3 regions of the Brevibacillus jepli genome follow, and region 1 is predicted to be linked to each of the others. Evidence: riboswitches for the same ligand, from Rfam matches in the RefSeq annotation. Region 1 holds a riboswitch; each other region holds the start of a gene.
What was found. Region 1 has a riboswitch for cyclic di-GMP ahead of AB1L17_RS21765 (methyl-accepting chemotaxis protein). Riboswitches for the same ligand answer to the same signal wherever they lie in the genome.
Positions count from the first base shown of each region.

Region 2: another riboswitch for cyclic di-GMP. It lies ahead of yfmT (benzaldehyde dehydrogenase); the one in region 1 lies ahead of AB1L17_RS21765 (methyl-accepting chemotaxis protein).
Region 3: another riboswitch for cyclic di-GMP. It lies ahead of AB1L17_RS24575 (GNAT family N-acetyltransferase); the one in region 1 lies ahead of AB1L17_RS21765 (methyl-accepting chemotaxis protein).

Region 1 covers NZ_JBFEFW010000022.1:26,529-37,387, forward strand. The annotation lists gene AB1L17_RS21755 (FAD-binding oxidoreductase) at 1-1,219, shown strand, start outside; gene AB1L17_RS21760 (formate--tetrahydrofolate ligase) at 1,367-2,995, shown strand; cyclic di-GMP riboswitch class I at 3,130-3,229, shown strand; gene AB1L17_RS21765 (methyl-accepting chemotaxis protein) at 3,303-5,276, shown strand; gene AB1L17_RS21770 (transporter substrate-binding domain-containing protein) at 5,373-6,230, shown strand; gene cshA (degradosome RNA helicase CshA) at 6,484-8,022, shown strand; gene AB1L17_RS21780 (PepSY domain-containing protein) at 8,179-8,460, shown strand; gene AB1L17_RS21785 (HPr family phosphocarrier protein) at 8,601-8,858, shown strand; gene AB1L17_RS21790 (YeiH family protein) at 9,304-10,380, opposite strand; gene AB1L17_RS21795 (LysR family transcriptional regulator) at 10,510-10,859, shown strand, end outside.
Region 2 covers NZ_JBFEFW010000005.1:5,000-15,858, forward strand. The annotation lists gene AB1L17_RS07035 (sensor histidine kinase) at 1-112, opposite strand, end outside; gene AB1L17_RS07040 (response regulator transcription factor) at 114-773, opposite strand; gene AB1L17_RS07045 (YcdB/YcdC domain-containing protein) at 951-2,021, opposite strand; gene AB1L17_RS07050 (sigma-70 family RNA polymerase sigma factor) at 2,021-2,569, opposite strand; gene AB1L17_RS07055 (hypothetical protein) at 2,724-4,142, opposite strand; gene AB1L17_RS07060 (M14 family metallopeptidase) at 4,276-5,949, shown strand; gene AB1L17_RS07065 (methyl-accepting chemotaxis protein) at 6,010-6,891, opposite strand; gene yfmT (benzaldehyde dehydrogenase) at 6,922-8,379, opposite strand; cyclic di-GMP riboswitch class I at 8,464-8,549, opposite strand; gene AB1L17_RS07075 (methyl-accepting chemotaxis protein) at 8,726-9,661, opposite strand; gene AB1L17_RS07080 (hypothetical protein) at 9,686-10,441, opposite strand; gene AB1L17_RS07085 (RsmF rRNA methyltransferase first C-terminal domain-containing protein) at 10,526-10,859, shown strand, end outside.
Region 3 covers NZ_JBFEFW010000028.1:54,517-65,375, forward strand. The annotation lists gene AB1L17_RS24560 (amino acid ABC transporter substrate-binding protein) at 1-159, opposite strand, end outside; gene AB1L17_RS24565 (DNA alkylation repair protein) at 319-1,026, opposite strand; gene AB1L17_RS24570 (hypothetical protein) at 1,150-1,332, opposite strand; cyclic di-GMP riboswitch class I at 1,524-1,607, shown strand; gene AB1L17_RS24575 (GNAT family N-acetyltransferase) at 1,802-2,356, shown strand; gene AB1L17_RS24580 (methyl-accepting chemotaxis protein) at 2,358-3,830, shown strand; gene AB1L17_RS24585 (alpha/beta fold hydrolase) at 3,941-4,993, shown strand; gene AB1L17_RS24590 (hypothetical protein) at 5,426-6,427, shown strand; gene AB1L17_RS24595 (YiaA/YiaB family inner membrane protein) at 6,477-6,764, opposite strand; gene yhbH (sporulation protein YhbH) at 6,851-8,008, opposite strand; gene AB1L17_RS24605 (ATP-dependent protease PrkA) at 8,064-9,962, opposite strand; gene AB1L17_RS24610 (hypothetical protein) at 10,323-10,523, shown strand; gene AB1L17_RS24615 (hypothetical protein) at 10,763-10,859, opposite strand, start outside.

The DNA.
Region 1 (10,859 bases):
AGTCAGTCACATCATGAAGCTGGCCAACGATAATCGCATTGCAGTAACACCGTTTGGATTGGGGACCAGTCTGGAAGGCCACGCGATTCCTTATGAGGGTGGAATCAGCATGGATTTTTCCTTGATGAACCAGGTACTGGAGGTTCGGCCGAAGGATTTCCTCGTGAGGGTCCAGCCGGGCGTGACGCGTACCCAGCTCAATAAAGAATTGAAAAAGCACGGATTGTTTTTCTCCGTCGATCCTGGTGCGGATGCGACTCTGGGTGGAATGGCTGCGACGAATGCCAGTGGAACCACCTCTGTCCGCTATGGCGTGATGCGAGATCAGGTACGCGATCTGGAGGTAGTGACGGCTGATGGTCGTATCATTCGTACAGGAAGCATGACTGCCAAATCCTCCTCAGGCTATCACCTGACAGGACTGTTTGTCGGTTCAGAAGGGACGCTTGGCGTTTTTACAGAGCTGACCTTGCGCGTCTATGGAATCCCGGAGGCGACGATGGCAGCACGTGCCAGCTTCCCGACGGTTCAGGATGCTGTCGATACAGTCGTGGATATTCTCGGAGCAGGTATACAGGTAGCACGTATCGAGCTGGTCGATGAGAGGTCGATCCAGCAAGTGAATCTTTACAAGGAAACGAGCTACCCGGAAGCGCCTACGCTCTTTATCGAGTTTCACGGCAGTGAACAGGGCCTGGGATATGATATCGAATTTGCCCAAAACATTGCAGCGGGGCATCACTGCACGGAGTTTTTGTTTGAAACCGATTCGAAGGCAAGGGCACAGCTCTGGGATGCGCGTCATAACCTGGCTTATGCATTCCTGCACAAATCGCCGGGCAAAAAGCTGATGGTAACAGATGTCTGCTTGCCTATTTCCGAGCTGGCAGGAGCTGTGGTGGACGCGAGACTAGCCATTGATCGCGCTGGCCTTGATGGAGCAATTGCAGGCCATGTCGGCGATGGGAACTATCACGCGATCCTGATGATAGATCTGACTGATCCCGAAGAAGTGGCACGTGCTGAGGAAGTAAATGCCCATCTGGTGGAATACGCATTGAGTCGGGGAGGCACCTGCACCGGAGAGCATGGTGTGGGTGTGGGGAAAATCAAATACCAGCGCAAGGAACACGGAGAAGCACTGGACGTCATGCAAACCATGAAGCATGTACTGGACCCGAACGGCATTTTGAATCCGGGAAAAATTTTCGGAAAATAAAACAAAGTCTGCATTCTGAACGTTTGTCGGAATGTGGGCTTTTTCTTTTGCGTAATGTGTCGAAGAGGAAAGGAGAAAGGACGATGATGCAGAATGTAGAAGATTGGTAACTGGTGCATTATATTCTGGTGTGGCAGGGAGGCAAACATGAAGTCGATTGTTGAAATTGCCAAGATTGCAGGTATCGAAGAAGAGCATTTGGAGCTATACGGAAAGTATAAGGCCAAACTATCAGATGAGCTATGGGAGCAAGTGAAGGATCGCCCAGATGGCAAACTGATTCTTGTTACAGCGATGAACCCTAATCCGGCGGGGGCAGGCAAGACGCTCACGACGATTGGTCTGTCACAATCATTAAATTATCTCGGGAAGAAAACAATTGCAGCGCTTCGCGAGCCGTCCTTGGGTCCTTGCATGGGGATCAAAGGAGGCGCAACCGGAAGCGGGCAGGCGCAAATTCTCCCGGCAGATGAAATTAACCTGCATTTTACTGGGGACATTCATGCGATCACCGCTGCCCATAACTTGTTGGCAGCGATGATCGACAATCATATTTTCCATGGCAATCCGCGCGGGCTCAATCCAAAGAAAATCGTCTGGAAACGGGCGATGGACATGAATGACCGCGCTCTGCGCAACATTGTTGTCGGCTTGGGTGACGGCAATGGGATGACGCGTGAGGATGGCTTCATGATTACGACCGCATCGGAAATCATGGCGATTATGTGCTTGAGTGAGAATCTGGCAGACTTGCGCGAGCGGTTGAATCATATCATTATTGGCTACGATTTCGATGATCAGCCAGTACGGGCGGAAGAAATCAATGCGGTAGAAGCGATGTGCGTTCTCTTGAAGGAGGCGATCAAGCCAAACCTTGTACAGACAATCGAGGGGACTCCGGTCATCATTCACGGCGGGCCTTTTGCCAATATTGCGCATGGGTGCAGCAGTGTGATCGGAACCAAGACGGCTTTGAAGCTGGCGGATTACGTCGTCACAGAGGCGGGCTTCGGTGCTGATCTGGGAGCGGAGAAGTTTTTTGACATCAAGTGCAGAAAAGCAGGACTGACTCCATCGGCTGCTGTTGTGGTGATTACGGTCCGGTCCTTGAAATTCAACGGCGGGGTCAAAGTACCTGACCTGGCAGTGGAGAATTTGTCTGCTCTGGAAAAAGGCTTCGAAAACGTCAAGCGACATCTGGAAAACCTCCAGAAGTTCGGTGTGCCAGCAGTGGTTGCCATCAATCATTTTGCTACGGATACGCAGGCAGAGATCGATGCCGTAATCGCACTGTGCCAAGCGGCCGGAGCCGAAGCGGCACTCTCCAAGGTATGGGCAGAAGGAGGAGCGGGCGGCGTGGATCTGGCTGAGAAGGTTACACGCGCAGCAGAGCGTCCATCATCCTTCCGTTTCTTGTATGAGGAAGACCTCAGCATAAAAGACAAGATTGAGACGGTTGTGAAAGAGGTTTACCGCGGATCAGGGGTAGTCTTTTCACCGCTTGCGTTGAAAACGATGCAAAAGGTAGAAGAAATGGGCATGTCCCATCTGCCTGTGTGCATGGCAAAAACGCCTTATTCCTTTACGGACCGTGCCGATCTGTTGGGGGCGCCTGTTGACTTCACCATTCAAGTCAGTGAAGTGCGTATTTCGGCTGGAGCTGGTTTTATTGTGGCGTTGACCGGAAGCTTGGTTACGATGCCAGGCCTCCCGAAAAAGCCGGCTGCGGAATCGTTATATGTAGACGAGGATGGACATGTGATCGGATTAAGCTAATCAAAAAGTTTGACAAAAAGCTGACACCTGTAAAAGGTTGTCAGTTTTTTTCATTTTTTTGGTTTATAACCGAGAAATTATGGGAAAAGAAAGGTGAGATTGAAAAATGTGGACTTTAATTAAAAACCAACAAGGAATGACAAAGGCAAACCTGCTGAAAAGCAGGGACGCAAAGCCACGGGTCTAAGGACGAAAATCTATGATTTTCGCAGCTAGGACAGCCGGGTTGCCATACCGTAGTCATGATGGACTGTCGGTGGGCAGTCTTTTTTTTGTTGAAAAGAAGAGAAGGGAGAAGTGGTTCGGTATGAAAAATAGTTTGAAGAATAAGCTAATTATCGTTTTGTGCTTGCTGTTGGTCATAAGTTTGGGCACAGTTTGCGGTGCAAGCTATTGGAGTGCTTCCAATCTACTGGCAGACAGTCTGGACAAAGAAGCTGAGTTGTCAGCCAGTAACCTCTCGAATCGAATCGATAGTTTCATGCAGGAAAAAATTGAAATTGTAAGAGCGGTTGGAGGGATGATCTCTGAAGATAACAATTTCGAACAAGACCTGAAGCTGATTCAAACAGCCCAGAAGAAAAATCCGCAGTTTGAGACTTTCTTTTTTTCACATGATTTGACTGGTAAGAAAGTGATCAACTTCAAGGGAGAAGTGACCGATATTTCGGATCGGCCGCATATTATTGAAGCCAACAAAGGGGAAGGCAAAGTTGTCGTATCTGAGCCTGTGGTTTCTAAACGGACAGGGAATAACATCGTGACGCTTGTCGTTCCGCTGATGAAAGACAATCGTCAATACGGTTATATCGGTTCCACCATACCGATCGATGAAATTCAGGAAAAGGTGTCCCAAGAGAAATTTGGGCAAAATGGCTACGCTTTTTTAGTAAGCAAAACGGGGACTTTCATTTACCATCCGACGAGCGAGTACATTCTGAAGGAATCGATTCTTAACATGGGCGTTCTCGAACTTCAAACAGCCTTTGAAGATATCAAGAAGGGGAACCATGGAATCGCTCAGTACAAATGGGAGAATACAGAGCGGTTTGTTTCCTATGCTCCTACCAATCTGAACTGGGGCGTTTACATCACTGCACCGATCGCTGAGCTGCATGCTCCGGTTGATGCGCTGTCGATGCAATTGATGGTCATATCTCTCATCGTGCTGGCTATTGGTGTTGTTCTGGTTTATATCTTGGCTGTGCGCATGGTCAAACCAATTGAGCGTCTGAATCAAGCTGTAAATATAGTGGCACAGGGGAATTTGGCTGAGACGGTAACTGTTGAAGGAAAAGATGAGATTGCAGTTCTGTCGCGCGACTTTAACCAAACCGTATCGCACTTGAAAAATTTGATCGAAGGCGTTTCGCTGTCGTCAGATCAGGTACAGGGCTTTAGTCAGGAAGTGTCTGCAGGCATTAAACAAGCGACGGAAAACATTAATCGAATCGGAATGTCTATCGCTCAGATTTCTGAGGGAGCCGAGGCACAGGCCACCAGCTCGCAGGATGTCGCCTTGTCCATGAATGACATGGCTGCTGGCATCGTAAAAATCGCGGAGACGTCCGCACATGTTTCAGAGGCTGCCCAGATAGCAACAGAGCAGGCTGAGCAAGGGACAGCCGTGGTAGAGCAAGCGGTTCGTCAGATGGGAAGCATTGGCGAGGGAACATCGAAGGCGACGGTAGCCATCGAGCAGCTAAACAATCGCTCCAAAGAAATCGAAGGAATTCTCGATACGATCAGTCAGTTGACCTCGCAAATTAACTTGTTGGCGTTGAACGCATCGATCGAAGCAGCACGCGCTGGCGAGCATGGACGTGGTTTTGCCGTGGTTGCTGGAGAAGTGAAAAAACTGGCGAACCAATCCGAAGAATCGGCATCCAAAATCGCCATGCTGATCGGGGAAATCCAGCAGGATACTCGTCATGCGGTAGAGGTCATGAACGAGGGCAACCAAAATGCCGTGCATGGTATTCAATTGGTCGAAGAGGTTCGCGATATTTTTGGGCATATTTTGGAATCCTCCCGAAACGTGGCAGCACACATTTTGGAAGTATCCGCAGCATCTGAACAAATGTCAGCAGGCTCCCAACAGGTGAGTGCCTCTGTGGATGAAATGCATAACATTGCCAAGCATGCCTCACTTGATGCGCAAACAGTGGTGAAGGCAACCAAGGAGCAACTTCAAGCCATCCAGGAAATTGGCCAATCTGTCGAGCGTTTGAATGCAGTAGCAGAAGAATTACAGCAAGGTATAGGCAGATTTACCCTGTAAGGCCTTTTCCTTTGAGAGGGGGGATGCCATTAGGGGATGATGGAGTTTGTTTCTTATAACTAAATTCATTACCGAATATCAGGAGGAGAAACCAAAATGAAAAAAATGACAAAGACAATCTTGGCGAGCACACTCGCTGCTACTATGCTTTTGACAGGAGGAACAGGTGCTTTTGCCGCAACGGCGGTTAAGCCTGTCCCAACCGTAGCTGCTGAAGCTGCTAAAAAACAGGAAGCGAAGAAGTTTGAGTCCCGTTTGGATGAAATCATTGCGAGAGGCTACATCCTCGTAGGTACGCCAGGTGACTACAAACCGTTTACATATCTGAATCCAAAGACAAACGAATTTGAAGGCTACGATATCGATGCGATGAAAGAATTCGCTAAAAGCCTGGGAGTAGAGGCTCGTTTTGTACAAACCTCTTGGCCGACACTGATGGACGATCTGCTGGCTGATAAATTCGATATCGCAGTCGGAGGCGTAACGCGCAACACAGACCGCCAGAAAAAAGCGCACATGAGCGATCCTTACATTCAGTTCGGTAAAGCTCCACTCATTCGCAAAGAAGACAAGGACAAGTACAAGAGTGTAGCAGACATCAACAAGCCAGAGGTGCGCATTGGTGTGAATCCAGGTGGCACCAACGAAAAATTCGTTCGTGAGCATCTGACAAAAGCAACCGTGACGGTTGAACAAAACAACCTCGACATTCCTGGTCTGGTAGCGAGCGGAAAGTACGATGTGATGATCACAGATACGCTGGAAGCGATCGTTTATTCCAAAGCAGATCCTCGCCTGTATCCAGCTCTGACCGACAACCCGTTCACGAAGAGTGAAAAAGCATACATGATCCATCGCGGAGACGCTATCTTTGCTAACTACCTGGATCTGTGGATGGACGAGATGAAACTGCAAGGAATGTTTGATGAGCTTTATAACAAATGGGTAAAATAATTCCATGACAGACAAGCAGCCCGATCCTGGGCTGCTTTCTTATTTTTTCTGACTGAATCAGCACAAAATCGGGTAATTTGGGTATATATGCAGTTTGCTTTTTCAGCCATTGCATGGTACGATTACAGCTATGTTCTTTAGGGTGCGTTTGTACAATCGGGGATAAAAGGGCATGTTCCGGATCGTAAGGAATAGTGCCCTTTTTTTTGAGAATTTTATAGAAGAAGGTATTGATAAAGGAGACTGACATTCATTGGCGACTTTTCATGATTTTGGCTTACATCACTCCATCGTTAGAGCTTTGAGCAATATGGGCTTCGAAGAGGCTACAGCGATTCAGGATCAAACGGTTCCTGTAGCATTGCAAGGACGCGACCTGATCGGTCAAGCGCAAACAGGTACTGGTAAAACTGCTGCATTCGGTATTCCATTGATTGAACGCATGGATGAAACAAGCGGAAACATTCAAGGGGTTGTATTGACTCCTACTCGTGAGCTGGCTGTTCAGGTTGCAGAAGAGATTAATAAAATTGCCCAATTTAAAAACATCTCTGCTCTGCCAATCTACGGTGGCCAAGACATCACACGTCAAATCAAAGCGTTGAAAAAACGCCCGCAAATCATCGTTGCAACACCTGGTCGTTTCATGGACCACATGAGAAGAAAAACGATTCGTCTGGATGCGATTGAAGTTGTTGTTTTGGACGAAGCGGATGAAATGCTGAACATGGGCTTCATCGACGACATCAAGGAAATCTTGAAAGAGGTTCCAGAAAATCGTCAAACACTGCTGTTCTCTGCGACCATGCCGAGAGCGATCCAAGAAATCGCGCAGCAGTTCATGAACGAACCAACCATCATTCAAGTCAAAGCAAAAGAAGTAACGGTGCCAAACATCGAACAGCAATATATGGAAGTGGCTGAGAAGCAGAAGTTCGATGTACTCTGCCGTTTGCTGGATATCCATTCTCCTGAGCTGGCTATTATTTTCGGTAGAACGAAGCGCAGAGTAGATGAGCTGTCCGAAGCGCTGACCAAGCGCGGTTATGGCGCAGAAGGTATCCACGGCGACCTGAACCAAGCGAAGCGCGATAGCGTACTGCGCAAGTTCAAGGAAGGTACGATTGAAGTACTGGTAGCGACTGACGTTGCAGCTCGCGGTCTGGACATCAGCGGTGTAACTCATGTATTTAACTTTGACATTCCACAAGACTCCGAGAGCTACGTTCACCGTATCGGAAGAACGGGACGTGCTGGTAAAACTGGTCTGGCAATTACGTTTGTGACTTCCCGTGAAATCGACCATCTGCGTCTGATTGAGCGTACTACCAAGCGTCGCATGGAGCGTCATGCTGTTCCTACAATGGCCGAAGCACTGGAAGGTCAACAAAAGATGACAGTAGACAAAATTCTCGAAGCATCTGGAAGAGACGATCTGTCTGCTTATAAAACGCTGGCAGAGCAATTGCTTGAGGATGTCGATTCTGTAACACTCGTATCCGCAGCACTCAAGCTGTTGACCAAAGAGCCAGATATGACTCCTGTTCGCCTGACAGAAGAGGCTCCTCTCCGTGTAGGTAAGAAAAAGCTCCCTCCAAAAGGAAAAGGTGGCTTCGGCTCTGGTTCCGGTTATGGTGGCAAGCGTCCTTCCCGTCCACGCAGTGGAGAGTACCGTCCTCGCAGCGGCGATTCTCGTCCTCCACGTAGCGGTGATTCCCGTCCGCGCAGTGGCGAATCTCGTCCGCCGCGTAATCAGGAATCCAGCGGAAGACCGTACAACAAACAACGCTAATACAAAACAAAGGCCGATGCGACAAGGTGTGCATCGGTCTTTGTTTTGTAGCATGCTATCGCATAGTTTGGCGTGGTTGTGACAAACTACACTTAACAAGCTATGTTGATATCGAGGGGTGACACTATCATAAATAAAAAAGCCGTTTGGACTTGGATGAGTGTAGGGGCCATTACGTTAGCATTTTCATTGCCACTACATGCACATGGGCAAGTACAGTCTGGACATCCGGTACAGCAGACACAAATTACAGAGGAGCAAGCCAAACAAATTGCCTTGCTTCAAGTGAAAGGGCGAGTTGTACACGTAGAGCTTGAAACTGAAAATGGTGTTCTCGTATATGAAGTAATCATTCTTACCGATCAGAATCAGGTGTTCGAGGTAGAGGTTCATGCTCAAACGGGAAAGGTATTGAAAGTAGAAAGAGAGAACTTATAATCGTTGGAAGACAGTTATAACGGACCGTCAGGGGTTTGCCCTGGCGGTTATTTACCTGCTTAACCGATAAGCACATTTGAGCAAGTAAAGCATATGTGAAGTAGATACTTGCGAAAAGAATTTGTAAGGAGGTACTGCACATGGTGGAAAAGAAAGTTGTTGTACAGCTTGCGCATGGCTTGCATGCCAGACCCGCTGCCAATTTCGTAAAGGTCGCGACGTCTTTTTCAAGCGAAATCAAAATCGTCAAAAACGAGAAGGTCGTGAACGCCAAGAGCATAATGGGTATCATGGCAGCAGCTATCGGAAAAGGTTCGGAAATTACGCTGATTGTCGATGGTCCCGATGAAAACCAAGCGATTGTCGCCTTGGAAAAGGCATTGATGGAACAAGAATAGCAGTGTGAAGGCAAACCCTCTCTTACCAGAAGAGGGTTTTTTCTTTTTTTGTTAGAAAGGAGTCTGCCGCTTTTTTGTTCGTTGTTCTTTCAGGAGTAGCTCCATTTTTAGTCGAACACGTTCAGTATGGGGAGTCATGTAGAGTGGAGACGCAAGATTATGTGTTTCCAACGGATCTGACGTGAGGCGTGGAGATTTTTTTGGCTCCATGCACGGACTGCAGCGTCCTCATACACGGGAGGGTATCGCTCCTGATCCACAATGATCAGTAAGATATTCGGCTGTTTTCCCAAGCGATTTCTCGACATATAGATCCCCCCGGGCTGAGATGTACACATCTTTATCAACATATGGGGATAAACTTTGTCCTTATCCACAAAAAACATCGCCGATCCTCAGGAGATCGGCGAATGAGTAAACATAGGTTGAGTTATCCACAGTGTTTTTACACCAAAACCAAAGCGAAGGATAGCACAGACAAAAGAATAGAGGTAATACTCATGGCAATCAGCGGGCGTGCAGCTTTTGTCCGCAGTGCACGCAGATTGACGTTGAGGCCGAGTCCGACCATGGCCATAGTGAGGACGAAGGTTGTGACATTGGCTACACCATTATGAAACGAATCTGAGACAGGAATGGCTGTGCCGAGAACGTAGCTTCCAAAAACGCTCATGGCGAGAAACCCGATCAAAAACCAAGGAAATTCGATTTTGGTGTCGCGTTGTAGTTTTCCGGTGCGTTTCATCCAGAACATCAGGATAAAACAGAGGGGGACCAACAGAAGTACACGCCCTAATTTTGCCAGCAGCGCAATTGCTAGCCCATCTTGACCCGCTGGAGCAGCAGCAAGCGCGACATGAGCAATCTCGTGCAGGCTAATGCCGGACCACATGCCGTATTCGATCGCCGACAGGGGGAGGAATGGACGCAAGATCGTGTAGCAAATGGCAAATAAAGTCCCGACGAGCGCGATAATTCCTACCCCGATGGCAGTATCTTCATCCTTGGCAGCAACAATGGGAGAAACGGCTGCAATCGCTGCAGCTCCACATACACCTGTACCGACTCCGAGCATGAGGGAGAGGGAAGGGTCTGCTTTCAGCCACTTGGCTAACAGCATCGTAACGACGATGGCAAAGATAATCACGCCAGCATCATAAGCGAGAAGCCCAAGGCCTTGCGTCAAAACAACATCCATATTGAGCTTGAGACCGTACAAAATGATAGCGAGACGCAATAAACGTTTGGCAGAAAACTGAATCCCTGATCGCAATGCTTCCGGATATCCACGAAAATGACGGTACGCGACTGCGATCAGGATCGAACAGGCTAGGGGGCCTACTTTTTGGAAGCCAGGTACTATTGATAAGCCGTAGCCTGTCAGGGCGATGAAAAAAGTAAAAGCGATTCCGCCTATCCACAGCGAGAAGGATGCGGGGTTGCTTTCACTGTTTTTTACTTGCTGTACGTTGGCATTGCTGTTACTACTCAATGGCGTGCTGCTGTTAAACGGGGTTGCCATTGCCATCACTCCTCGAAAAGTTTTACAAACTCAGCATAAGGTAACTGTTATAATAAGAAAAATAAATCATTACGATAGTCATCATAAGTAATTTGATATAGCTGGTAGAGGACAGGAGGGTGAAGGTAGTTGGATCAGCATTTGCTTGTGTTCGTAACCGTCGCAGACAGACAGAACTTTTCCCGAGCAGCAGAAGAGCTTCACATGACACAACCTGCCGTTAGTCAGTATGTGCATGCTCTGGAGCGTTCAGTGGGGACAAAGCTCTTGGAGCGAAGCAATAAATATGTTCGCTTGAATAAAGCAGGGGAGGTCGTCTATCATCACGCCCGTGAGATTTTGGGCTTGTACACGCGGATGCAGAACCTCGTGGATGATTTGATGAATACGCCGAGCGGACATCTGACCATAGGTGCCAGCTACACATACGGAGAGTATGTACTGCCTCATGTCATAGCACGTCTTCGTCAGCATTACCC
Region 2 (10,859 bases), on a different contig from region 1:
TGGATACCTCAATGATCCGGTATGAAACAAAGACGATCACCACTGTCACCAATCCGAACACCATGAGATAGATTCGCATCCACAGAGGAGCTCTCTTCATCCTCTCACGCATCTTATAACTCCATTCGATAGCCAATTTTGTGCACAGTATGAATATGATCGGATAAGCCTAATTTTGTTCGCAGATTTAGGATATGTGTATCAATCGTTCGGGTGCTGCCATAGAAGTCATAGCCCCAGACCTGATTCAGCAAACTTTCACGAGAAAAAGCAATATTCGGATTATGCAACAAAAATTCAAGCAGTTCATATTCCTTGGGGGTTAACGTGACGAGCTGATTATTTTTGTACACTTTGCGGCTATGGTAATCCACCGTCACATCGCCTACGGTCAATGTTTCCAACACAGCCTGATGGCTCCTTCTCAGAGCGACTTCCACTCGTGCCAGCAATTCCAATAAATCAAAAGGTTTTGTAATATAATCCTCAGCACCAAGACGCAAACCTTGTACTTTGTCCATAACACTTGTCTTGGCTGTCACGAAAATGACCGGGATATTCTTCTGCTTAAAGGATTCCAACAGCGTAAACCCGTCAATTCCAGGCAGCATGATGTCAAGGAGCGCCAAGTGGTACTCCTTTTCTTCGAGAGCGTGCAACGCTGTATTACCGTCGGATGAAACCTTACAGTCATAGCCTGAGGCGCCTAATGTCATTTTGATTAGTTCGGATATGGATGGATCATCTTCAGCGATTAGGATGGAATATGCCATTTACTTACACCTCCTCCATCATTACACATTCCTATTGTTTACTTGTCAACAAAATGTAAAAAGTGCAGGTCAAAAAAAGACCCACTAGAAGGTCCTTTTTAAGTGATCGTACTGGTCATATTCAATATTCTTATATTTGGAGGTGCGCTCTCGATGGAAGCATTCTCGTCTTATAGATCAAATCAACTCGCCGGACCGAGCGTCTATCCACTGTATCTCTTTCTGACTCTCCCGATGCACTTGCCGATATACGAGACGGTAGCGATGATTTTTGCCCCGACCAGAATAATCAATCTCCCATTCCAGCCTTAATTCGAGAGCCTCCAAGTAAATTTGGAGCGCCTTTTTTTCGTCTAATAGTGGAGTCGTCTGGACTGTCTCCAGCTGAGTCGTATCGTTGTGCGGACTATCCATACCTTCGAGTAGCCCCGTCGTTTTATTGACGACAATTCGGAGAGACTCTCTTTTGAGCCACACTCCCTGCATCCCGATGCGGAACTCGAACAGCTCCCGATCAGATTCCGCCTCTTCCTCCTGATGTCGAAGCCATAAATACGGTTCCAACTCAGGACGCGTACGCGCTACTATTTGGAGTGCAATGTCCAAACATTCGTCCCGGGATAACGATTTCTCACCTGGCGGACAATCCTCGAAACGGACATACGACATCAGTGCACCCGTACTTTTATGAATCATCGCTTTTAGGGTATCCGCGGATCTTGTCCGAAAAAAAGTGCTAAATGAACGATCCTCAGAATCTGTTGACTTCCAATCCTTCCGCCGCCATACAAAAGCGGAAATCTCCTCATCTATATCGGCGTTCCTCAACAGCTGGTACTGTTTCGGATCGATTCCGAGTAAAGCTTGAACCTCATCTAATGTACGAACTGCCGCAGCCTTTGGAAGTACCGGAGCTGGCAACCATACAGCTTGCTCCTCCCCTTCCTCAGCTTCCTGGTTCAATTCGGAAGCTTCTTTCTCGTCCGCCGGATAGCTCCTCCAACAGTTGTCCGGCTCATACACTAGCCGTAGCTCGTCCTGCTTTCCATGCAAAACTATTTTTGGTACATAAGTGAGGTGCAGATCCACCTTTACGGTTTTCTCCATATGTTGCAAAATCTGCTCCCTCTCAATCAATTTCTCCGGGATCTTCGGCTTTTTCTGCTGACCAAAATAAAGGAAATTACTAACCATGCCACTCTGATGCACTGTCACGCGAAAACCCGACGATGGAAGTGGCAGCTCCATCACAACCTGCTCATAGAAGAAGATCGTCCCGGATTCAGTTGCTCTTGTACATTTTTGCGCAATGCTTTCAACCCCCTATGCAAAATGGTTTTGACAGTACCGGAGGGCATGCGCATCAAGTTTGCAATTTCCTCAATCGTCATATCTTGCCAATATTTGAATGCAATCACTTGTCTTTGTCTTGGTTCTAGCTGATCGACAGCCGCAAGCAGGTCGATCCGATCGTCATGCTCCGTGACAGAAGCTTGCTGAAGCTCGTCGACGTAACGATCATCCACCACGAGTCGCTTACGCTTGTTCAGCGCTGTCATCGCACAGTTCATGACGATGCGGGTCAGCCACGTCGTAAAAAATTGTGGCTGTTTCAACTTAGGCAGCCCGACAAGCGCTCTATATATCGTCTCATGAACAACATCCTCTGCATCCATTTCCTGACGCACATAATAATAAGCGATTCGGTGTAAGCGATCCTGCTGTTCTTCCATTAATGAAAGAAAAGCTGCGCGATTTCCCGCCTGAGCATCTCGAACTCGCTCATCGTGATTCATGCTGTGTCCCTCCTTTGTACATTCGTTAGACCAGCGAGTGGGCTGTACGGTTTCACTTTTCTCCATTCTTTTCGGCCGAATGGCTAAAAACATAAAAAACCCGTAAGAAAGTCACTATTATAAAGTGTCCTTCGTACGGGTTCAATTTCATATGTTAACGGTACTTAACATTATTCAACTGCATCCACGTCAATTTACTGTCAATCAACATCGCAATCGTCATTTCGTCCATCCCATACAACTGACGGTACAAGCGCTGTGTTTCGACCAAGTCATTGTAGGTCAAGTACGGATAGTCCGGTCTGCCGAATGTCCCGTCTGGAAAATAGGCGTAATGCAAATCACCATTTCCGAGTATCCACTGTGATCCAAGATTAATGACACCGTAGAGCATGCTATCCGCCAAGTCTTTGTCTATCCGATCACCAAATTGCAGGTAGTTTTTGTAGAGGAAATTGATTTCGGCCAGCTGATGATTCAGAGAAACATGTGTTTGAATCGCTGGATTCGTCGACGTCGCGTAGTCGGCCACGAGCAATCCTTGCTGTGCACCAGCGATTACATAATGGTGCATGGCTGCGTGATTGTGAAAATAAGAAGCATATTTTTTCGCAGATTCACAAAAAGCCTCTTCTTGATATTGATCACAGCCACGAAGCATCAGATCACCAGCACCTGTGTTGAATCTCGTATCGTAGAAGCCCTCTGGTATCCCGTAATCACCGCTGAGCCACAAGGAACGTGGCTGCGTCTTCCAGTACCCTTCAGGCTCCTGCTGTTTCAAGCTCGCTTTCAACATCACATAGCCCATGTCGCGGGCTGCCTTGCTTCCACCTGTATATAAAAAGGAGCGAAGGACATAATTTTCGGGAATCCTCCAAAAGGAGGTCGCCGAAGTCGGCTCGTATGTAGACGGACTTTGGTAGTAATATCCGTCGTACAGCCATTTTGCCTTTTCCGTAACGTCCAAATTAAGCCAGACGCTGTCAATCGATTGTTCTCCCCAAGGAACGAGCGGATCTCTCGAATCGAGCGCCCACATCTCACTGATATAGCCTGCTTTCATTGGAAGCTTGATCACAAGCTCGACACCAGAATCAGTCTGGATGACTTCAATCGGCATTGCCATTTCGAGCTTTTCTTCTATCGTTGCTCTACCCTTATCCACATACGTAATCGGCCTACCTAACCAGATATACCTGCCTTCTGTCTCGACAAAACCAGCGGAGAGCGGAAGTGTCTTGACTTGATCGAGCCTGGCAACCTTCCAATACGGCTGCTTCGCCCCATCATAGGCACGGTAGCGGAACATCATGTTCTGACTGTCACCCTGAATCGGTATGGTGATGACGAAGGGCGTCATATTGCGCTGACCTGTCAATTTGTGGGCCCAATACTTGCCCCCATCTGCGAATGTAAACTCTTGTTTATGGTGAATCGCGCCATTCAGGTTGTCAACCGTCTCTGTTTCGGTTGGTTTTTTCCATTCGTTTGCAGAAATTTCGCTCGGGAAAATATTACTTACGGCGATGGCCGTCATCAAAAGGAGCATTCTGCTGATTTTTTTGACCATGTCATCCCCCTATTCTGTTAAAGCAGCACCGAAAGTCCTACTTTAAAATGAATATTTCGTAGCGATTATTATTTTTATAATAATCTGAAAAATTAATCATAGACGACTAATTTTATTTCGCAGGAGGGAATTTATGGATAAGAAAGTACGCTACGTTGTTTCTACTGCACTCGTATTATCTCTGTTCACCAGCCCCTCTTTGATCCATGCAACGCAAGCTGAGCCCGAACCCAACATCCCTTATTACGGAATGGGGCCTAGTTATGTACAGCCTGCACAGATCGAGAGCTTGTTTCCCAAGCCGAACATTCAGTTTGGGACACCTGGCTTTCAAGAAGGAAAAGAAGCATTTACATCCCAGGAAGAAATGATGGCTTACATAAGCAAATTGGCAGCAGGAAACAAGAACATCAAGCTCCATTCCATCGGCACTTCGTTGGAAGGTCGGGACATCCCTCTACTGCTGTTCAGCAAAGACCACGACAAGATCAAGCAAAACAAGGAAAAACCACTCATCTGGCTCCAAGCCCAAATCCATGGAAATGAACCCGCTTCTGGTGAGTCTGCTCTCGTGATCGCCAAATGGTTGGCGGAAGGAAAACTAGGCGCTGACCTTCTGGATAAAGTAAACGTCGCAATTGTTCCTCGCATTAACCCGGATGGCTCCTACCATTTCAAGCGATACATCGCGACAGAGCTGGATGCCAATCGAGACTACATGAAGGTAGAATATCCAGAGGTGCAGGCTGTTCACGAGGCCATCAACGCGTATCAACCCGATGTGGTGCTCGACGCTCATGAGTATGGTGTCTCTTCCAGCCAGCTACGTGAACTAGGTGAAAAAGGCGCCATCTCTTCCTACGATGTCTTGATATCCTCCGCCAAAAACTTGAATATCCCCGCCAGCCTGCGCCAAATGTCAGACAGCCTGCTCTTGGCAGACGTTCAGAAAGCGCTCGATAAGGAGCAGCTCTCTCACCACGCTTACTATACGCTGGCAAAAGGCAAGGAAGGAAAAGTGACCGCAACAGAAGGCAGCACAGAAACAAGAATCGGACGCAATGCTCTAGGCTTGAAAAACACGCTGACATTTTTGGTGGAGACGCGCGGTATCGGCATTGGACGCGCTGATTTTGAGCGACGCGTCTACAGCCAGGCCATTACACACGCAGCTGTCATCCAATCAACAGCAGCCAACGCCAAGGCAATCAAATCCGCCGTGACCAAGGCTCGCGAAGAAATCACCGAAAAAGGCAAAAACGCAAACGACAACGACAAACTCGTCATCCTGAGTGAGAATAAGCGAATACCGGATCAGTCTCTCGTGGTAGTCGATCTGGCCACTGCAAAAAAAGTATCTACCCCCATCGATTGGGTAAGCTCCACAGATGCCTATCCTGTACTTGAGCGCGAGCGTCCTACTGCCTATCTCATGCCTCCTGGCTACCATGACGTTGCGGCCAAGCTGGAGCAGCTCGGTATTTCGGTAAACAAACTATCGAAAGAAACAACAATCGATGTAGAGAGCTACACCATTTTGGAAAACAAGGTGAATACGATTTACGAGAACGGGCATTTCACCAATCAAGTGACTGCAAATGTAACAGAAACAACGAAAACCTTTCCTGCGGGTAGCTACGTATTCAGCATGGCGCAGCCAAATGCCAACTTCATTGCATTGGCCCTGGAACCGGAATCAGTAGACAGCTACGTCACGTTCAACTTCTTGCCCGTTGAAGCGGGCGATGAAGTTCCGGTTTATCGCTACATGCTGGAACAACCGCTACCTACCATACAAAAGAACTAAAGGAAAAATTCCCCTCTTAAGTTAGACTGTTGAGAGGGGAATTTTGTTACATGATTTTGCTTACTTTATTTGAATCACTTCTTGGGCAAGCCCCGCCAGCTTTTGCGTATTGTCACTAACTTCTACCATGGTCGCAGATATTTCCTCTGTCGCGGCCGCCTGGCTCTCCATGGTTTGATTAATCAACTCAATCGAATTTTGCAGGAGGGATATTAACTCCCGGATGGAATCCGTCGTCCGCTTGATTTTGTCTGCATTCGTCCGTGAATCTGTCGCCATATTGCGAACCTCATTCGCAACAACTGCAAATCCTCGGCCTGCATCTCCTACCCGCGCTGCCTCAATACTTGCATTCAGCCCTAAAATATTGCTTTGATCGGCGATTTTTTTCACTGCGAGTGTAATTTGCTCGATCTCAGTCGTGCTTTGGCTCACATCATTGGCTTGCTCCGAAATCGCCTTCATCTGCTCGTTCAGATTGCCGATCTGCACCGCCATCTCTTGTGTAGTGGCACTGACCTGTTCGACGACACTCGAGAGGTTCGCGGCGATTTCATACAGCTCATTGTCCCGCTCCATGCTGGAACCAATTCCGACACCGCCGATGACTTTTCCATTCTGATCATGCAAGGGAATCGCCCGAGCAACGAGAGGAAAACCAAACAATTCCTTCGGTACCATCATCGCCTGCTTGGCGTTTTTTCGAATCGCATTGGTGATCACATCTCCTTCCTGGAGTGGATCGCCAGGCTTCACTTGCAGCGAAAATGTTTTGGCAGGCACATTGCGCAACAGCCGCTCCGTGTCATAGACCCCAATGGTAATGTCATCGGTGATCAAATCATTTAAATACGGGGCAACCTTGATGAATGCTTCAAGCAGCTCCGCGTTTTTTTCCTTCCCTGCTTGTTCCGCTTCGTTCCATTCTTCGTATCCGTTCATGACCGTCTTCACCTCAATATTTTGCTGGCATTAATACGGAAATTGCCGTTGCTTATGCTGAACGGAAATCCATTTCAGGGTAGTAAACTCCTCCAGGCTCCATTGACCGTTCAAGCGTCCCAATCCGGAGTGCTTTTCACCGCCGAACGCTACAATTGGCTCGTCATTGATCGTTCCATCGTTGATGTGAATCATGCCGGTCTCCATTCGTTTTGCCATCTGGGCACCTCTCTCCAGATCACGCGTATGAATCGCCCCGGATAAACCAAATGGCGTCTCGTTCGCCATGCGAATCGCTTCTTCCTCGGAAGCAAACGACATAATGCAAACAGCCGGCCCAAACAGTTCTTTGGAAGCAATCGACATATCCGTGGTAACCCCCGTCAAAACGATTGGCTCAACCACGTTTCCTTTTACTTCCCCTTTCAGTGCCGGAACCGCTCCCTCACGAATCGCCTCATCGATCGTTGCCATCAGGTTGGTGACTTGTCGCTGATTGATAAGTGGACCAATCACTGTGTCAGGATCATTCGGATCGCCCACCTTGAGCCCAGATACTTTTTCTATATACAGATCGAGGAATTGATCGTAGACATCTTGGTGAACCAGTACCCGGTTAGCTGACATGCAAATCTGACCTTGGTGGGTAAAGCGGCTGAATACCGCAGCATTAACGGCATACTGGAGATCCGCATCTTCCAAAACGATCAGGGCACTATTTCCGCCCAGCTCCAAAATCGCCTTTTTAAAATGCTTCGCTGCCACTTGCGCAATATGGCTTCCTACCTGGCTGGAGCCTGTAAAAGAAAGAATGCGCGGAATCGGATGGGAGACAAAACCGTCACCAATCTCAGCAATATCCGTTACGATTACATTGATCAAGCCTTTTGGCAGACCAACCTCTTCAAAAATTTTCGCGATGAGTGTCCCACCCGTGATTGGTGTATGCTCATGCGGTTTGAGTACGACGCCATTGCCCGCACCAAGAGCTGGCGCTACTGACTTCATCGACAGATAGAACGGGAAGTTGAACGGACTGATCACACCGACAACCCCTCCCGGAATCCGATACAAGCGATTTTCTTTTCCATCTACGGGAGAAGGGAGAATTTTCCCTTCCATACGCACTGGGAACGTAGCCGCCTCGCGAATAATATCCTTCACAAGCCCGATTTCGAAAAATGCCTTTAACCGTGTTCCGCCCAATTCACGAATGATGATTTGAATAATTTCTTCTTCGTTCTCCTCGATATAGTGAACGGCGCGCTCTAGCATTCGGGATTTGGTATAGGCGTTCACTTCATCCCACTCTTTTTTCGCGTTGGCAGCAGCTTTGTAAGCCGCATCGATATCTTCCAGGTTTGCCATCTTGAATTCTGCGATGACTTCCCCGTTGTAAGGGTTGATATCTTGCAATGTCTTCGCCCCAAGTCCGTCGCGCCACTCCCCATTGATGTATTGCTTGTCCAGTGTTTGAAGGATTGACATGCTATAACCTCTCCCTTTTGTAAAGTAATGTAAATAAGCCCCTTTCGCATGAAAGGAGCCGTCATACAGCAAAAAGCTTTGCTAGTTGGCAACCCGGCTGCCATCGTAACTCGTACATTAGGCCCGTGGCTTTGCGTCCCCAATTTTCAATGGGTTTGCCCATTCATAGCGAATGTGGATATTCTTTTGTCGAAAAAAGGAAGGAAATGGAGAATCTTACCTTGATTATAGTACTCAATTCCTAATAGTCAAACGAAAACATGTTAATTTTTAGTGAAATAATGTAAACAAATACCAAAAAGTCCGCATCGCTTGGATACGGACTCCTGATTCAACTAGCTTATGATCACAATATTTTTTTGACATCCTTTACGCTCGTCGCGAGCATTTGCTCTACCGCGCTTGCGTCCCTTACGTGCTTGGTCAAGCCTTCATTCAGCTCTTCCAACAAGCCGTTTGCATCCCTTACATGCTGGGACACTTCGTCAGCAAAACGCTTTTGGTGCGCGATGATTTCCATCACACCTGACACTTCGACGTTCAGTGCCTGGAAAGCGTTCACGATCTGATCCGTCTTCTCCGCTGCATTTTTGCTGGTGGAAAGTCCATTTTTGATCGCACTGCTGCTTTTTTCACTGTTGGACAACGCTTCTTTTGTTTCTTCCTGAATCTTGCCGATCAATTCTGCAATCGTCTTGGTCGAGTTCCCTGTCATCTCGGCCAGCTTCCGCACTTCATCCGCTACTACAGCAAATCCACGACCTTGTTCTCCCGCACGCGCCGCTTCTATCGCTGCATTCAAAGCGAGAAGGTTGGTCTGATTGGCAATATCGCTGATCACCTTGACGATACTCGTAATTTCTGAAGAGCGCTCTTCCAAGCGGCTCATGGACTTGGACGTATGGACCGATTCTTTGTCGAGCAGGCTCATGACCTCCACCACGTCCGTCATGGCCTTCTTGCCTTCATCTGCACGTGCTACCGATTGTCTACAGATATCCGACAAGCGCTCGCCTCGAACCGATAACTGGCTCGCAGATTCATCATCCCGCTCGTTAACGGCCTGAATATTGTCTACGACTCGCTTCATCCTCGTCACCAATCGCGCCATTTGATCGTGTTCGGCGTTCACCGCTTGATTCGAAGAGAGGATGGCACCAATCTGTTCGTAAATACCGCGAAGCTCATGTTTCCAAGCGTCTTGCTGTCCTGTCATTGTGCTTATGGCTGTCGTCGCTGCTGTCTCTTTTTCTGCCAGGCTTCTGTCTTTTTTCCAAAACATCCGCTTCCCTCTCCTCTGTACCCATCAATTGTCACCTCGGCGGCTATAAACGCGGGACTCGATTATTCCCGGATGTTGTTTCGCCAAGCTCAGCAAGTTTTCCAAGAAATAATAGTGACCCTCCAAGAGCTCCACGTCCTTGCGCTCAAAATGCTTTGCCTGCAAATACTGCTGCATTTCCAATGCGTAGCGCTCCAGTTTATCGTGAAAATCGTTGGCACGAAGCATTTGCTCCACTTCTGGATATTCTGTTTTCAGGCGACTCAGCTCACTGTATACACGCCCACCCTCCAGAATCATCTGGTAGGCCGTACGTTCAAGCGTAGCAGTCGTAGCTGCCTCCTGCTCCTCACGCTCCTCGCGCAAAGCTGCCAAGTACGTGATAAAATGGTAGACAGTTAAAAACAAGGGTCCTAAAAACAGAATGATCCCTGCCTTGTATACATGCTGATTGGACAAGTTGCTGATGAGCAGGAACAAGTGAAACAAGATCGCACCCAACCATACATAGATGATGATGTGGTGATTGATCTTCCCTGCCTTTTGTTGGCGGGAAAAGGCAAAGGTAAGTCCGAGCAGATAAAAGGCAAGTAAAGTAAAGCTGGCCGAAAACAAAGCCATCTCCATATCTACCAGCCAGTCTGCGTCGGCGGGTATTTCGATAAAGAATTCAAAAGCGAGCACCAGCAGTGAGAACAGCAACCCCATGATCCAAAACCGGCTTACTTCCGAGTCATTCCTCCGCCGGGAGCGGTAGCGTTGTGCACGGGATCCTTTCATTTGCTCTCACCTCATTCTCTATGATTCGCCATGATTCTATCTTTTCCTTTCCCATGTGGCCAAAATCTGACATCGGAGGCTGTTATGACAAAAAAATTACCGACCCCATTTACCGACCGTATGAAACCCTTGCTCGGGAACGATTACGAAGCATTTATTTCTTCGTATGACCAGCCTGTGACACACGGCTTGCGCGTCAATCCATTAAAGGTGGGACGTGACGATTTCTTGAAAATCTCACCGTTTGCACTGGAAGAAGTCCCTTGGTGTGAAAATGGCTTTCGCTACAAAGAACCAGATCGTCCTGGCAAGCATCCTTATCACGCGGCAGGACTGTACTATTTGCAGGAGCCAAGCGCAATGTCCGCTGCTGAGGCACTAGGCGTACAGCCCGGTGAACGAATTCTTGACCTGTGTG
Region 3 (10,859 bases), on a different contig from region 1:
TATCTCATTCTTCTCATCGCGGAAGCCCATTGGTGCGAACTTATCATCAATGCCAATGATCAGTTTGTTAGCGTCTGCGCCAGTATTTGCACTGGAACAGCCAACTACCAATGAAACCATCGCGCTCAACAACAATGACATCCATGCTATCTTTTTCATCGTGATTTCCCCCTCGTTCATACTACTCTATATTTTACTCTGATAAAGTGGTAATACGTTAACAAGGTATCATGATAGCACATTAGCAAGGAATAGTCGATACTTTAGTAAACAAAAGCACCCTAGAAATATGCTCCAGTTGAACAACAAAAATGCGGGTTAACAGATGCACGTCTTTTTCTTTTTTCCGACACTCCCTCGTTCCTCTATCTTTTTGATATATTCCGTAGCCAAAGGAACCTTGCACGCTGTCTGTCCAACGTCCACATGCACTTTGCCGATCGCTGCGGCCACCTCTAGCGCTTCCTGATGAAGGTCCGGTACATACGCGCCTACCGAAATAACGAATTGATTCATGGTGTACCGTACGCGATTACGTTCCTCGTGAATCATCTCCTTCACTTTCATGAGCAGCCGCTTGATTTCTTCTTTGTCTAGCTGTTCATCTGGGGTAATTGACAGGTAGTTCGAATACGTATTCCACCCACCTGTAGCTATGATCTCATCTTTTGAATCTATCCATTCCCGTGCCAGCTCCATCGCATAATGACTCTCAGCAGCTACACTCGCAACCGTGTATTCGGCGGGCGCGTACCAAGAGGCTGCCTTGACCCAAGCCTGCAGCCGCTCTTTTGTCATGCTCTTCGGGTCAACCGTCAATCCGGCCAAATACATGGCATCGTAGTTTCCTGTATCATATAGCGCCTGGACAAGCTGCTGATCACGCTTTACCTCTTTGACCAGCTTTTTCATATCACCGACTCGAACGCCAAACAAAGGCTCTTTAGCCCCATGCCGCAAGTACGTTTTTTTCGTCTGCTCTGTCCCCATTGCTTCGAGCTTCTGCATAACTTCTTCCAACGTCATCTTGCCACCCTCCTTTTTCTTCTATTTAATAGGATAACCAGCGGTCGCTACTACCAACACGAAAAAACCCTCCACACATCGGGAGAGCTTTTTCCTGAAGAGCTTGACGCGCAATTCCTATCCTTACGCGGCGCTGCGCACTTTGATATACGAAACATTTCTGACGTTGATGACAACATCATCATATTGAAGCCATCCGTCGTTCTGATTGGCGACCATTTGAATAATTTCTTCCGGTTCTGTCGTTTCGATGCTTATCGTTTCGCCACCGGAAAAGAAAAATTGAATCGTTTTTACTTCCTTCATGAAATCCCCTCCTATTCCTTCTAGTTATCGGACAGTTGGAAAATTTTTGTTACGGGTGATTTGCATGAAAATACATTATGAACAATTGGTTACTTTTTCCTACCAAAACTTGACAAGGATATTTCTTTTGGCTTATATTTTGCATAATTATATATAGCAAAATTCGACATCAATTTACAAATTTTGCTAACTATTGCAAAAGGCAAAGTCATCGAAAGGTGGCGACGCAAAACCACGGGTCTACAGTCTTTGACCATGATAGCCGGGTTGCCACATCATGAGACCATTTTTTCGATGTTGGTAGCTTCGGTTGTTCCATTACGTATGGAACGGCCTTTTTTTGTGTTTACTTTTTTGAAAGGAGGATGAAAGCATTTTCATTTTCATAACGGATAGTAAAACATAACTTTTGAGACGTCAAACATACACAACATGGTTCAATCAGAGAAAATGATGGAGTGGAGAAGTTATGTACAAACAAGTAGAAACCGTACAAGATTTAGCAAAGTTTCATGAAATCAAAGAAGCAGTCTGGACAAGCATGGGCTTCGAAATGGAGTACGCAAAAGAAGGCTCTGCTCTGTTCCTCTTAATCGCTGAAGATGGTGAAGCAGGTGGAACATTTGAGATGACACCCTTTTCCAAATCAAGTGCTTATATGAAATCACTTTTTCAGGATGTTGTTACAGCAGATATGAAAGTAATGGAGGTAGACAGTCTCGCTGTTTTGCCGAAATACCGCGGACAACTAGGGCAAAAAGGAATTTGCCTGATGATAGATTACGCTGAAAAGCATGGTTATACCCACGCAATCGGTGTAGCAGATCCGACTTTTTTTACGTTCATTAACAAGAAATATCAAGTAAAGGCAACTCAGACCAGAGATATCGTCTTTTACAAAGGGGCCGATGCCATTCCGACCCTCTTCCATCTAAAAGATGTCTATGATAATAAGCACGATCCCAAATATTCCTGGTACAATTCGTCGTCATCCAACCAAGTAAAAGTCGAGGTAGGTGGGTAACATGGATAACATTGACCTGTTGAGAAGAAGAAACAATTGGGTCGTTATCGTATTCGCAAGTATTATTACCGTTGTTCAGGTCTTAAACCTCTTTTTAGGTGTTCCGTACACGTTCGTTCTAACCGTATTAGGTATTTTGTATGGTGTGCTAGCACCGTTTACTTACATCTCCAATCGTCCGAGCTTCCGTGAAAAAGCAGCGCCCTTCATGAAGTTTTTCAACTTCGCTGTAATCGGGATCTTCATGTTCATCGTAGTGGGACTAGACCCGCATATGATCAACATCATGACCATTATGTTCTTTGTAGCAGTCATGGGGATTTATCAAGACCGACTCATCAATATTTTGACGATTGTAACGACATTGGGTATTGTCTCTTACTACTTCCTGACACAGCGAGAAACGATTTTCCATTCGACATCCAACCTTGATCTGATGTACTTCCTGCTCACGTTCTGCTTTGTATCTGTCACGAGCATGATGCATGCTGTATTCAATAACAGATTGCAGCAAGAAAGCGAGCAACAAAAGCAAGAAGCGATTGCCTCGAAGGAATCGTTGCAACGTGTTCTGGATAAGATCAATGAATCACTTAGCTCTATGCAAGACTATCAAGAGAATTTGAATAAGGTGACGGATGGCGTGAACGTTCGTGCTGTGGAAACAGTCGCTTCCCTGCAAGATATTATGCAGTCCTTTACGATCCAGACCAGCAATACGGACGAGCTGCGTCGGGAAATGAGCTCGACGAATCTGCAAGTTGAGGACATGACCCGCTCTGTTACGGAGATGCATGAGTACGTAGAATCGACCAAAGAAGCCACTAATGAGAGCGGCAAACGCATCGGTAACATCGGCAATGACTTTGAACGCTTCATCAAGGACATCCAAGGTACGAACCAGCTAATCCAAGAGCTCAATAAAGAAACCGAATCGATTGGGAAAATCATTCAAACCATTTCCGAGATTTCTGCGCAAACCAATCTGTTGGCACTCAATGCCACGATTGAAGCATCGCGTGCAGGTGAACATGGCCGAGGCTTTGCTGTCGTAGCGGATGAAGTACGCAAGCTGGCTGAGTCCTCCAAGCTATCCTCTGAATCGATTTCGAGCCTGCTCATGACCATTCGCGAAAAAATGAAGCTCGTATCGGATATGATTTCCGAGTCGCAAACTTCCTTTGAGAAAAATAGCGAAGGCATCCTCGAAGTACAAGAAATGTTCACCAATGTGGACAACTACATGCAAAACTTCGCGGATAAAACGAAAAACCTGCAAGAGTTCATCATTCATGTCCACAGCATGATCCAGGAAGTTGGCGCAAAAGTAGAAGTCAACGCAGATATTACCGACAAGAACAAAGAAAGTTTGGAAGAAGTGCTTGTTCTCGTTTCCGAACAAAAAGACGAGGTCGTCAAGGTATCTGGCGGCTTTGAGAAAATCGAACAGCAAATGCGTGGCCTCCATATGTAGCATTCCAGCAACCGCCTATCAAAAGGCGGTTTTTTTCCTTTTTGTAACTAAGTGGATATATAATGTAAATATTCTGATAGTTAATCCTCTACAATGGAAGGAGGCACGTCATGATGGATGCACGTATCGAAACGAAAACCATTCAGACCGATCGCCTGCTTGTTTCCTATCTGACAGCAGGCACACCCGAAGGAGAACCGCTGCTCCTTATTCACGGGAATGCTTCAGCCAATTTGTTCTGGGACGATACCATCGCAGCTCTGTGTGATCAGTATCGTGTGTATGCTCCTGATATGCGTGGCTATGGAGCAAGTGAAGCATTGCCAATCGATGCGACACGCGGTTTGCGAGATTGGTCAGATGACCTGCATTCGTTTATTCAGGCATTGGACTTGCCAACACCCGTTCATCTAGCAGGTTGGTCGCTTGGCGGAGGGATTGTGATGCAGTATGCCATCGATTACCCGCAGGAAGTTCGCTCCTTGACCTTAGTCGCTCCTATGTCTCCTTATGGCTTTGGTGGAACCAAGGATGTATCTGGCACCCCGTGCTACAGCAGCTTCGCTGGATCGGGCGGAGGAGCAGCCAACGCTGAGCTGGTCAAAAGGATAGCAGCCAAGGATATAGGCGATGAATCCCCTTCCAGCCCGCGTAATGTTATGAATCAGCTTTATTTCAAGCCCCCGTTCCGAGTTACCCCAGAGCAGGAAGACCGTTATGTGAATGCGATACTCTCCACGAGGACTGGAGACTGCTTTTACCCCGGAGCATTTGAATACGTAACCGATTGGCCTGGTGTCGGTCCCGGAACGACAGGGATTAATAATGCGATCTCCCCTAAATACGTAAATTTGTCCGGCATTGTTCAAATAGAGCCAAAGTGTCCGATTGTATGGATTCGCGGTGAAGATGACGCCATTATCTCGGATCAGTCGCTTGCTGATTTTGGAACATTGGGCAAGCTCGGCTATGTGCCCGGATGGCCGGGAGAAGCAGAGTATCCCCCTCAACCGATGGTCTCGCAAATTCGCCATGTACTGGAGCAATACCAGCTAGCAGGTGGCTCCTATCAGGAGATCGTCATGGAAAATGTCGGGCACGCTCCTCACATCGAGAACGCAGAGGAGTTTTTGCAGCTCATTCGAAAAACCGTCAGGGTATAGCCCTGACGGTTTTTCAATCATGGTCTTGTTTTATCTGCTATCCCTAAATATGTAACGATGCTAGTCAAAATGGCTCCGACTGCTACAAGAAGCATGCATACGATATCGTATCCCTTCCATAACAATTCCGGTAATTTCGAAGGATATTGGAGATTTTCTTTCCACTATGCTTTCGAACGGCGTTGGGGACGGCGGGCGCTTTAGGAGCAGGAATGATTTACTTTTTCGACGAATAAGTTCCTATCCTACTTACTGGTAAAGGATGGTGCAAATTTGCGAAGCTATATACCAGAGAGTTCTCACCAAAAGCTCAGGCTTCCAACGTCGCCTCTATCTTCTTTGTCCGAACTGCGGTCGCCAAGCCAACGCTCCTCTACTCCGTCTAATTTTTCCCCTAGCATTGTACAACTTCAGAAGACACTCGGTAATCAGATGACCGCGAAATATTTGAAATCCATATACACAAACGCAAATTCAGTATCGAGCTCCATACGTTCTAATGTAAAAGATCCTGCTATTAGGGCGGGGGATATCATCCAATGCAAAAAGATCGGTAATTTAGCTTCAGGGACGCAGGCCACCACGCTTATGCAGCCAAAAGAGAAGAAGGAAGAAGACGAGGGGACACCGGATCAAATCATTAATTTTGATACCGGTCATATGATTATCTCAGACGTGCTTCTCTCCGATCTCGATGGTCCAAGCTGGGATAGGATCATCGAGATTATGCAGGAAACCCTGTCCATTCAGTATCCGAAAACCATCAAAGAAGATGAGAAGCGAAACTGGTTTAAAGGGGTTGTGAAAAAGAATAAAAGTGCCGCCGCTGCATACGTAAAACAACTTCTAAAAGTAAAAAAAGGAGCTAGCGGAGCAAATGAGTTGCTGGAAGTTCTTCATCCAGACGATCGGCAACGGATAGAAGAGGAATTAGAAAAATTAAAAAACTTTAAGTTGGGCGACTCCAAAACACTTATGACGTATACAAAAGAGGACAACCAATTATTTGATGACGTCTACATCATTAACGCCTTAGGATTCGATCCCCTTCATGATCCGGAACAGGTGAATGCGCTTGCGGCAGCGATAAAAGCAGGTGGTAATTTGCAGTTGATCGCGGAAGCCACCGGGGAATCGATCTCAGCTTTTTGGCAACACGCAGCGGTGGTTCATAACAAGGCCATTTTGAAGGATGAGCATGGGCTTTCGGTTCTGCTCTCCAGCACAAAATCGCTGGGGGCTTTGGAGATTAGTAAATATTTTGATCTTGATAATTGTTCAGTGGGTAATAAAAATACGGTTTTAGCGGCAGATGAAAAAACATCCGGACTAAACACTCGTCATACGGTAGCAACAACGGGGGGGACAGATATGGCGGAAACTATTCCGACAGTGAAACTTGTCCTGAAGAGAAATGACAAACCAGTTGAATAGGGGGCTTTGGTCACTGGTTCCTTTCATGTAACGGTTCCTAAATTGAAAACTATTTTGTCGTATCTTTCTCTGCTTTCGATACCTTCAAGTTAAATTCTCTTTCTTGCTCTTCAATGATTGCTTTATCCTCTGCATTATCTCTCACTACTTTTTGCGTCAAAATAGCTCCAACAGCTACAAGAAGCATGCATGCGATATAGTACCCCTTCTCATGAAGCTGAAGACCGCTCGCATTGTATAACCCGATGGAAAATAGCAGTACGCCTGCACCTAAAGTAAAATAAGCCAGGAAAGTGAAGGCACTCGTGTTACGCATACGATGCTTTTGTGGATACATAGTAACCCCCCTCACATTTTGTTCAAGTGTTAACATGCATATGCAGAAGTCAACCGGACGATTGCTCGCCCGGCTGCCTCCATGGATTACGTCACCGCTTCTTTTTTGCCAAAGAAGGTTCGCAACGCCTTGTATACCTCGCCTTTTTCCCGAATGACGCAATGCATGAACTTCGGTTCCTTGATGTGACGATACGCTGACATGAGGGTGCTGTGTCTATTATACTGATTCACTTCCCCATAACCGAACATGTTGCATCTCTCCATGAGCTCTTTCACCAGCTTCACGCAACGCTCATTGTCAGACGTGAGGTTGTCGCCATCGGAAAAATGGAATGGATAGATGTTGTACTGTGATGTCGGATAGCGACTATCGATGATCTCCAACGCTTTCTTGTAGGCAGAGGAGCAGATCGTCCCTCCGCTTTCCCCCTTGGAGAAAAAGGTGTCCTCCGTTACTTCCTTCGCATCCGTATGGTGAGCGATAAAGACGATCTCGACCTTTTCGTACTTGGTGCGCAGAAAACGAACCATCCAGAAGAAAAAGCTGCGGGCAATGTATTTCTCAAACACGCCCATCGATCCGGATGTATCCATCATCGCAATAATGACAGCATTGGAATGAGGCTTAATAATTTCTTCCCACGTCTTGAAGCGCAGGTCGTCGTCTGTGATACCCAGCTCCAAATCACTGTAGCCTGCCAGCGCGTTTCGGCGAATGGCTGCAATCAGCGTCCGCTTTTTATCGATGTTGCCCATCAAGCCTTTTTTTCTAACATCATTAAACCGCGTCTCTTCCACGACGATTTGTTCTTCGTCTTTTTGTTGAAGATTCGGGAGCTCCAGCTCGGCGAAAAGCATCTCCTGCAATTCTTCGACGCTGATTTCGGCCTCGTAGTAGTCCACGCCTGGCTGGTCGCCCGCTCCCTGCCCTTTTCCCGGTCCTTGTGCAGGATCCCCGTCACGGGCGACGACATCCCCTACTTTACTATTGCCCTTACCTTGACCGCCATGTTTTCCCTTTTGGAAGTTAAAACGCAATCGGTATTCATCCAGGGAGCGAATAGGGATCTTAATGACTTCCCGACCATTCGACATGATGATGTTCTCTTCGCTGACGAGATCGGGCAGATTTTTTTTGATCGCTTCTTTCACTTTTTCCTGGTGTCGATTTTGGTCCTGGTACCCTTTGCGGTGCAGCGACCAGTCTTCCCGGGAGACAATGAACGATGACCCATCTTCCATGCCGTCTCCTCCTAGTAACTGGCGCAATCTGCGCCGAATATAAAGTGTGACTCTGTCATCTATTTAACAAACTTCCTACGTAACGAAGCAGCTCATTTGCGCAAACCGGGCAATAGTGATGCTCTTCGATAAGTCGCTTGGTGACTTCATTAATCTTCTTGAGCTGATGTTCATCCGGCGTTTTGTTCGAGGTCGTGATCTTGACAACATCCTTCAGATCGGCAAACAGCTTCTTCTCGATGGCTTCTCGCAGGCGATCGTGCGTGCTGTAGTCAAACCGCTTCCCTTTGCGCGCATAGGCCGAAATACGAATGAGAATTTCTTCACGGAAGGCCCGCTTCGCATTTTCCGAGATACCGATTTGCTCCTCAATGGAACGCATCAGGCGCTCATCTGGATCCATCTCCTCGCCTGTAACGGGGTCACGGATTTTGTTCATATTGCAATAAGCCTCAACATTATCCAAATAGTTATCCATGAGCGTTTTCGCCGACTCTTCGTAGCTGTAGACAAATGCCTTCTGCACTTCTTTTTTCGCCAGCTCGTCATATTCCTTGCGAGCGATGGAGATAAAGTTCATATAGCGTTCCCGCTGCTCCTTGGTGATGGACGGATGCTGATCGAAGCCTTCCTTCAGCGCGCGAAGAATATCAAGCGCATTGATGCACTCAGTGTCTCGGCGGATCAGCGCACTGGAGATACGATTGATGACATAACGAGGATCAATACCGGCCATCCCTTCATCCGCATGCTCGTTGCGCAGCTCCTCCAGATCGGCTCCCTTGAAGCCTTCCACGGATTCTCCGTCATACAGCCTCATTTTTTTCAGCAGATCGGCCCCTTGTTTTTTCGATTCTTTCAGGCGGGTCAGAATGGAAAAAACGGCCGCTGACCGGAGCGCGTGCGGTGCAATATGCACATGTCCCAGGTCGGATTGCTTGATTAATTTCGAATATATTTTTTCTTCGTCACTGACACGCAGATTATACGGCATCGGCATGACGATAATCCGTGATTGCAGTGCCTCGTTTTTCTTATTCGCGATGAATGACTTGTACTCAGATTCGTTCGTATGCGCAACAATTAACTCATCAGCAGAAATGAGGGCAAAACGACCTGCCTTGAAGTTTCCTTCTTGGGTCAACGACAGGAGATGCCACAAAAACTTCTCGTCGCACTTCAGCATTTCCTGGAATTCCATCAATCCGCGATTGGCTTTGTTCAGCTCACCATCAAAGCGATAGGCGCGAGGGTCAGACTCAGAGCCGTACTTGGTAATCGTCGAGAAGTCGATGCTCCCTGTCAGATCGGCAATATCCTGTGACTTCGGATCAGATGGACTAAACGTACCGATCCCGACACGATTGGCTTCTGAGAACAAAATCCGGCGAATAGGGAAATCTTCGATGCATCCTCCGTATTCGGTCTCCAACCTCATCCGGTTATATGGCGTCAATTCTCCTTCAATCTTGATTCCCAGCTCTTCTTCCACCTCGGCACGCAGCTCATGGGGAATGAGATGGAGAGGCTCTTCCTGCATCGGGCAACCATCCAAAGCATAAATCGCTCCGGCGTCAGTCCGCGAATACTCTTCCAGTCCTCGCTTGAGCATCGTGACGAGCGTAGACTTACCGCCACTGACAGGCCCCATCAAGAGCAAGATGCGTTTTCGTACATCCAGACGACGCGCAGCCGAGTGGAAATATTCCTCCACTAGGCGCTCAATAGAACGATCCAGTCCGAAGATTTCTCGACTAAAAAATTGATACGAACGTGTGCCGTCCTCGTTTTCTTCGACCCCCGCATTCTTAATCATGTTGTAGACGCGTGAATGAGCCGTCTGGGCAATTTGCGGATTTTTACGTACCAGTTGCAAATATTCGGCGAATGTTCCTCTCCACATCAGGTTTTCTTCGCGGGCCCGGTGCTCAGCGATCCGTTTTAAAATGTCCATGTTCGACACTCCTCCCTCTTAAGCCCCTCTCTCTTCCCAACGACAATGTACTCTCATGTATATGTCCGCCTGCGGTCACGCATTCACGTGCAAGCCGTTTTCTCCGGTTGCCAACAGGCTCTTACAGCCTTTACATATGTGTATGCGAGAGAGGAGCACAAGTTTCAGCAATCTTGCCACAAAAAATACGGCACCCTGCTTTTCTAGAGCTTGGAAGATTACGGAATTGTAAGGTTAAGTGCGTGGATCTGTAAGCTGATTCGATAGTTTGTAAGCCCAACGCCACGCTAAAATACATACATAAGACAACACATTCAGATGCCAATGCGATTGGCGAAAACATAACTGGAGGAAAATGACATGAACACACAAGTGGAACGCATTCAAGTGAAAAAAGGACTTTATTTGACCGGTATCGCGTCCTTGGTGATCCTTTCCATTTTTATTTACCAATCGGTGACAGGCATGGAAATCGATACGGGAGAAATACTGAGTGTATCGATTGCTCTCAGTGCCTTTATAAAACAGGTGATTGACTATCGAAAACTGTCCCTCACTTAAGGAAGCAACAGCTTTAATTCGTTTGCAAAGTGGGCAGGCTACGCTATAATGGGAGTAGTTTGTTTACGAAAGGAGCTGTCAAACGTGGGTACATTTATCGTAGCGTTGGTCTTAGGAGCTTTTGTGTTTTTCTGTCTGACAGCGGGATACAACGAGGACAAAACCTGGAATCTGTAAGGATCAGCCAGGGAAAAAAGCAGGCTGCCTACTGTGGGCAACCTGCTTTTTTTGTTTTCTCGTTATTTCTTATTCTCTTTCTTTTCTGCTTTCTTCAGCTCGATTTCAGCCTTGATTTCTTTTGCGGTCTTACCTGTGGTGTCAACGCCCCACTTGGCT